One region of the Pseudoxanthobacter sp. M-2 genome, then DNA from elsewhere that is predicted to be linked to it. Evidence: riboswitches for the same ligand, from Rfam matches in the RefSeq annotation. Region 1 holds a riboswitch; the other holds the start of a gene.

Region 1 (3,394 bases):
GTGTCGCTCGGGTTCCCGGCACAAGGCCGGCAATGACGAAGGAGAGTGGAGACCAGCAGGGCACGTGTAACGGGCGGCAGAGCCACGCGCGCCCCCTGCCCTGCCCTGCCCCCCAGTGCACGATCTTCGACGCCCGGCGAGACGGCGGCGGCGGGCGTGATGACCGGGCGAGGCAGAGCCGAGGGGACCTTCAGGTGAAGCAATCGCTGCGAGCGTCGACTGATGCAGAGCGCGGGTCGGTGCCGCCGGGAAACTTTCGGCGCCGGTGGCGTTCTGTGGCCAGAGGAGGCGCCGTTGCCGTTCTACAATTTCCAGGTCCGCACCCCGACCCATGTCATGCTCACGCAGGGCGCCGAGCTGCCGGACAGCACGGCCGCGCGCGTCGAGGCCGCCAAGCGCATCGGCGAACTTCTGACCGAGCACGCGCACCAGCTCTGGGTCGACGAGGACTGGCAGATCGACGTGACCGATCAGCGGGGCCTCATCCTCTACGTGATCTACGTGACCGCGAACCGGTCGCCGGCGACCACCGCACGCGGGCGCTAGAGCGCCCGGTGGCAGAGGCATCAGCCGCCAGGCGGCTGCCTTCATGAAACTGAGATCGGAAGGCCGCCTGCAGCGGTGCCGGCGACCGTCCCCTCCCCCTCAGTGCACGATCTTCCAGCCCGGCGAGACGGCGGCGGCCAGCGTGATGACCGGGGGCGGGGCGACGAGGGTGGTCGGGGTGCTGGAGCGGCGCATCGAGAAGGTGGCGCGGCGGTACATCGCGTAGCTCACCTCGTCCACCGCCTCGATCGCCGAGGAGACGCCGATGTCGGCGCCGACGGTGACGGCCGCCATCTGGGCATGGTGGAGGAAGGCCCGCCCGCCGACGCCGACGACGAGATCGGGATTGCGGGAGGCGGCGCGCACGGCGCGGATCGTCTCGGCCATGCGCGGCAGCCACTCCTCGCGGCCGTAGACGTCGCTCAGCGAAAGCGTGATCGCGTCGAACCAGGTGCCCTCCGCCAGCGCCGACAGCTCGGCATCGGTGTTCGGGAACTCCACCGAGACGTTCCAGCCGGCGTCCCAGAAGCACTCGCCGACGAGGGCGGAGCCGAGGATGTGGTGCTCGCCCGGCTGCGGGGTGACGAGAACGCGGCACGCCTTCGCCTGGAAGGGGACGGGATGGGGCAGCACCAGCGGGCGGACGGCGCTCTGCAGAAGGGTGAGAGCGAGCGTCACGTCGACATCGCGGCAGCGGTCCTCGCGCCACCAGTCGCCGAGGAGGCGGACGGCCGGCTCGAGCAGGCTGCCGAACAGGGAGCGCACCGGGCTGCCCGGCACGAGGCGGCCGGCGAGCAGGGCGTCCACCGCGGCACGGTCGCCCGCGACGGCGAAGTGTGCGAGCGCCGCGGCGTCCTCCGTGCGGGCGCGCTGCTCGGCGATGCCACCCGGATCGGCCGCCGCATCGGCGTGGCGGAACCACTGCATGTCCCAGCCGGCGAACAGGCGCGCTGGCGCCGCCCGCGCACCGAGGAGCTCGACCTCGGCGTGGCGGCCGTCGCAACGGATGGAATGCCAGACCTCGGCGACGCCCTTGTCCGGCCCCTCGAGCCACTGGTAGTAGCGCCCGCCGGTGAAATGCAGCATGCCGGTGACGCCCAGCGCGCGGTTGCGCGTGCGGGCATCGAGAAGCAGCTGCTGGATCTCGTCCTCGCCCGGAACGTCGCGGGCGCGGCTGCGATAGGACAGCGTCGTCAGGGCCGGATCGACGAGCGGGCGGGCCAGAGCGACACGGGACGGCTCGAGGCGGGACGGCTCGCGGAGACCGGGTTCACGGCGGCCAGCATCCGACAGGTCCGCGACGTCGTCCGCCGGTGAGATGTCGCGCGCCAGGCCAGCCATCCGATCCTCCCAAACGATTTTTTATCGGGAGTGATCGAGGCACGCCCCCGGACCGGCAGCCGGAACGGGCACACCAGGCCGAGGCGTTCCGCCGGTGCACCCCGCCCGCGAACGTCCAGACCCCGGCAGGTCTCCTGGCTCACGGACGGTCGCGGCGGAAGGCCGTGGTGACGGGGCGGACCCCGGCGGTGGCGTTCCAGGCGAGACGGCTCTCCGCTCACAGGTGCGGGAACAGCTCCGGCGTTGCTGGCGACCAGCGCACCGGATTCCCTCTTAGCCTCAGAGATTTCGTCTATCCGCGAGGACCGAAGCTCCCCATCGTTGCACACCGGCACAAAGTGTCAAGGCGCGTTGACGGTCGCCGCACAGCCCAGTTCTTCCGCCCGCGCGGCTGGCCGCGGACGGCCCGCCCACCGGGCGCCGCCGTCGGCCTTGGTCGCGCACGCTCCCGGCCTGCCGGCGTCACCGCCCGGGCAGCACACCTTGTCCACGACGGAGCAGGTCGGGCGGCTCCGAGGGGAGATGCAGGACCCGGCCGCAAGCCTCGCGCAAGCGTCGGCTGATCGTCTGACCGGCCGCGATGGCCCGTTCGGCCGACGCTCCACGACCCATCCAGTCGCTCACAACCGGCCCCCCTGTCGCGGCGCACGCCCGATGCGGGGACCTCCTATCAGCCGTGCACACCCGCCCAGAGATCATCATGACCATTCGCTCGAAGTTGTCGCTTTCGCTCGGCCTGATGCTCGTCGCCCTCGTGGCGATCGCCGCCTCGGGGTTCTACGCCGCCCGCACCGCCCAGAAGGGGCTGGTGACGGTCTATGCCGACCGCGTCGTGCCGCTGGCCGACCTCAAGGCGATCGCCGATGCCTATGCCGTGAACATCGTCGACGCGGCCCACAAGGTGCGCAACGGCAACATCGGCAGCGAAGCGGGCATCGCCGCCATCGACGCGGCCCGCAGCGACATCGAGCGCCTGTGGGCCGCCTACGAACTGACCTACATGGACGCCGACGAGCGGGCGCTCGCCGACCGGGCCAAAGGGTTGAAGACGATCGCCTCCGCCGAGGTGGAGGCGCTCGTCGCCATCCTGCGCAGCAACGACACGGCCGCCCTCGACGCGTTCGTGATCGACCGCCTCTACCCGGCGATCGACCCGATCTCCGAGGCGATCAGCGCGTTGATCGGCCTGCAGGTGTCGGTGTCGAAGCAGGTCTACGACACCGTCGAGCGGGCCTACGAACTCGCCACGGCCGTGATGGTCGCCACCATCGCACTCGGGCTCGGGGCGCTCGCCTTCTCGCTGTGGACGGCGTTCGCCGGCGTCATCGGTCCGATCGGGCGCATGACGGACGCGATGCTCAGGCTGTCGCGCCGGGAGGCGGGGGTGGTGGTGCCCGAGCTCGGGCGTACCGACGAGGTCGGCGCGATGGCCGAGGCGCTCGCCGTCTTCAAGGCGACCGGCGAGGAGGCCGACCGCCTGCGCGCCGAGCAGGTGGCGGCCGAGGAG
Region 2 (3,394 bases), on a different contig from region 1:
GGGTCGTCGTGATCGAGCGAGGGATCGGCCGCGCGCTGGCGGGCGAGCGCCGCCTCGTCCATCGCCATGCGGCCGCTCGCGAGCGCCTGCCCATCGACCACCGCGACGACGCCGTCGACGGTGACGCGGCTCTTGATCGCCGGCCAGTTGAAGGCCTGCACCAGCGGCTTTGGCAGCGCGAGGCCCGACGTCTCGATGAGAATGTGGTCGACCGCTGGCGAGCGGGCGAGGATGGCGTCGAGCGCCGGCACGAAGTCGTCCGCGACGGTGCAGCAGAGGCAGCCGTTGGCGAGCTCGACGATGTTCTCCTCCGGGCAGCTCTCGATGCCGCAGCCCTTCAGGATCGAGCCGTCGACGCCGAGATCGCCGAACTCGTTGACCATGACGGCCAGCCGCCGGCCGTTCGCCGTCTCCAGCACGTGGCGGATCAGGGTGGTCTTGCCGGCGCCGAGGAAGCCGGTGACGATCGTGCACGGCACCTTGGCGAGCGGGGCGTCGGCGGGGCGGGCGGAGGCGGGGGTGTCAAAGCTCATGTCGGAGCCCTTTCGGGTCTGAAGGCGGTGGGCGGCACGCGCGCGACAACGCCCTTCTTGAAGGCGGGCGGGCGGTCGGCCCAGCGCAGGATGCCGGTCTCGCTCGCCGCGTAGGCGCGCGCGGCGGTGGCGATCTCGGCGACGTGGGCCTCGCCCTCGACGTCGCCGACGATGTAGGTCCACTTCTCCGGGGCCACGAAGGCGACGGTGCAGGCGCGCCGGCAGACGGCGAGGCACTCGACCGGCACGACGGCGATGCCGGGTTCCTCGGCGAGCGCCCCGGCGAGCGCGGTGGCGAAGCTGCGGCCCGGCTCGACGTGGGGCATCGCCGGGTCGCCGGCGGTCTCGCCCTCGGCGCGCGGCCGGCGGCAACTGACGCAGACGAACACCGAGGCCTGCAGCGGCCCCGCCTCAGCAGGCGCCGTCACCGCGGGCCCCGCCGATGCCTCGTCCCCGGCTTGCGCCGGCGACGGGGCCTCGACGAGCGCGCTCAGGGTGCCGTCCTCGCGGCGAACCGCGGCCAGAGCGCGCCGACGGCCCAGCCGATGGCGAGCCAGAACAGGCCGGAGAGCACGATCGAGCGGGCGGCGAACTCGCCCTGCAGCTCCGCCGGAACGGCCGAGGTGAACTCTGCCGGCTGCGGCGCGCCGACGATCTGCGGCGCGAGCGCCAGCACGACGGCGAGCGGCTTCGCCCAAGGCCGGTCGACCTTGAGGAACAGGAACAGCGCAACGGCCGTCATCGCCACGGTGACGACCCACCAGAGCTGGCGGGCGTCGAGGCCGGCGGCGGCGGAGGCCGGCAGCTCCGGCGGCAGCCCGAAGGCCGGTGCCAGCACCACCGCCACGAAGGCGGCCGCGCCCCAGGCGAGGCCCGTGCGCTCGGAGATCGTCTCCCCCGAGGCGACCATTGCCGCCGTCAGCATCAGCGCGAAGCCGACGCCGGCGAGAAGGGTCGCGAGCGCCGTGAACGCCGTCCGCTCGAGGCCGTCCTCGGGCGCCCAGCCCTCCTCGCCGTCGGCGTGCTCGGCGACGGAGTGGGCGAGCATCAGCTTGGCGTCGCCGAAATCGTGCAGGACGCCGGAATGGGCGGCCTCGCCGGCGTGCTCGAAGCTCTCGGCGTGGAGAATCAGGGGGGTGACGGAGAAGTGCTGCAGGACCGCGATCGCAAGTCCCACGGCAAGGCCGGCCAGCAAGCCGACCGACAGGATACGTCCGAGCATGGCCCGCTCAGTGGCAGGGGAAGGCGAGCGTATGCCGGGTGTCGTGCGCGGCGTTGTGCAGCGCATCGGAATGGGCGAAGCCCACGCCGAAGACCATGAACGCGCCGATCGCAAAGGCGATCGCAGCCGCGATCAGGGCCTCGGAGCGGGCTTGTGGCCGGGTGGCGGCGAGTTCTTTCGAAAATTCCGTCATGTCATCCTCCGTCGCCGCCCCACCGGCGGCGCAACGAGTAAAGGTCTGACGGCAGGTCTCCTGGCTCACGGGTCACCGCCCGGCGCCGCCTTCCCAGAACCGACGGTTCCAGTGGCCTTCGACGCGGGCTCGCCGCTCACAGTTGCGGGGGCAGCCGCGGATTTGGCGCTCTCCTCTCGAAGAAAGCCGCACCGCGTTCCCTTTTCACCTTCCGAACAGGGAAGGACCGTCGAGGATTTGGTACAGGACGGGGACGCCGGCCGTCAATCGAGTCGGCCGGGCCGGAGAGGACTCATGACCCGGGACATCGACGAGGCGGAGGCGGCGCGCCACAAGGCGAAGGCGGAAAAGCGCAAGGCGGTGCAGGACGCCGAGGTGGCGGGGAAGACGGTCGAGAAGGGCCTCCTGATCGTCACCACCGGCCCCGGCAAGGGCAAGTCGACGGCCGCCTTCGGGCTGGCGCTGCGCATGCTCGGGCGCGGCCGGCGGGTGGCGGTGGTGCAGTTCATCAAGGGCGCCTGGGACAGTGGCGAGCGCGCCGCCCTCGAGACGTTCGGCGACCGGGTGGTGTGGCGTTCGATGGGCGAGGGCTTCACCTGGGAGACGCAGGACCTCGCCCGCGACATCGCCGCCGCCGAAAAGGCGTGGGCGCAGGCCGAGGCCTTCCTCGACGACCCGTCCTTCGGCCTCGTCGTGCTCGACGAGCTCAACATTGCGCTTCGCTACAACTATCTGCCGCTGGAGGCGGTGGTGGCGCGGCTGGCCGGGCGGCGCGCGGGCCTGCACGTCGTCGTCACTGGCCGCAACGCCAAGCCGGAGCTCGTCGCCGCCGCCGACTGCGTCACCGAGATGGCGGCGACCAAGCACCACTTTGCCGCCGGCGTGAAGGCGCAGGAGGGGGTGGAGGTCTGAGCGCCGGCCCCCCGTTCGCGTCGCGCGCACTTGACCGGCGCGATGCGGCGGCGGAGACAACGGGCGGAACGACGGCGCCGCGGCCTGACGCGGCGAGCGGGGAGTGCGGTGGTGCGGCGAGGCGAAGATCAGCTCCGGCCGGCGGGATCGGTGGCGCGATGACGGCACCCCGCTACGACTATGTCCGCGACGGCACCGGCATCTACGAGCGCTCGTTCGCGATCATCCGGGCCGAGGCGGACCTGTCGGCCTTCTCTGAGGAGGAGGCCGACGTGGCGGTGCGGATGATCCACGCTTGCGGCGCGGTGGAGGCGGCGTCCGTGATCGCGTTCTCGCCCGGCGTGGTGGCGGCGGCGCGGGCGGCGCTCGCAGCCGGCGCGCCGATCCTGTGCGACGCCGAGATGGTGGCGCGCGGTGTGACGCGGGCGCGGCTGCCGGTCGACAACGCCGTGATCTGCACCCTCAACGACCCGCGCACGCCCGGCCTCGCGGCCGAGATGGGCACGACGCGCTCGGCGGCGGCGGTGGACCTCT

Evidence for each region. Region 1 has a riboswitch for cobalamin ahead of RUR49_RS14390 (BLUF domain-containing protein). Riboswitches for the same ligand answer to the same signal wherever they lie in the genome.
Region 2: linked by a shared signal. The riboswitch ahead of RUR49_RS00915 (CbtB domain-containing protein) and the one ahead of RUR49_RS14390 (BLUF domain-containing protein) in region 1 are both predicted to bind cobalamin.

The regions. Positions count from the first base shown of each region.
Region 1 is NZ_JAWDIR010000022.1:593,033-596,426, forward strand. It holds gene RUR49_RS14385 (DUF6894 family protein) at 295-546, shown strand; gene RUR49_RS14390 (BLUF domain-containing protein) at 646-1,887, opposite strand; cobalamin riboswitch at 1,994-2,212, opposite strand; gene RUR49_RS14395 (methyl-accepting chemotaxis protein) at 2,588-3,394, shown strand, end outside.
Region 2 is NZ_JAWDIR010000001.1:184,098-187,491, forward strand. It holds gene cobW (cobalamin biosynthesis protein CobW) at 1-533, opposite strand, end outside; gene RUR49_RS00905 (DUF1636 domain-containing protein) at 530-961, opposite strand; gene RUR49_RS00910 (CbtA family protein) at 1,024-1,755, opposite strand; gene RUR49_RS00915 (CbtB domain-containing protein) at 1,763-1,948, opposite strand; cobalamin riboswitch at 1,981-2,194, opposite strand; gene cobO (cob(I)yrinic acid a,c-diamide adenosyltransferase) at 2,243-2,860, shown strand; gene RUR49_RS00925 (precorrin-8X methylmutase) at 3,019-3,394, shown strand, end outside.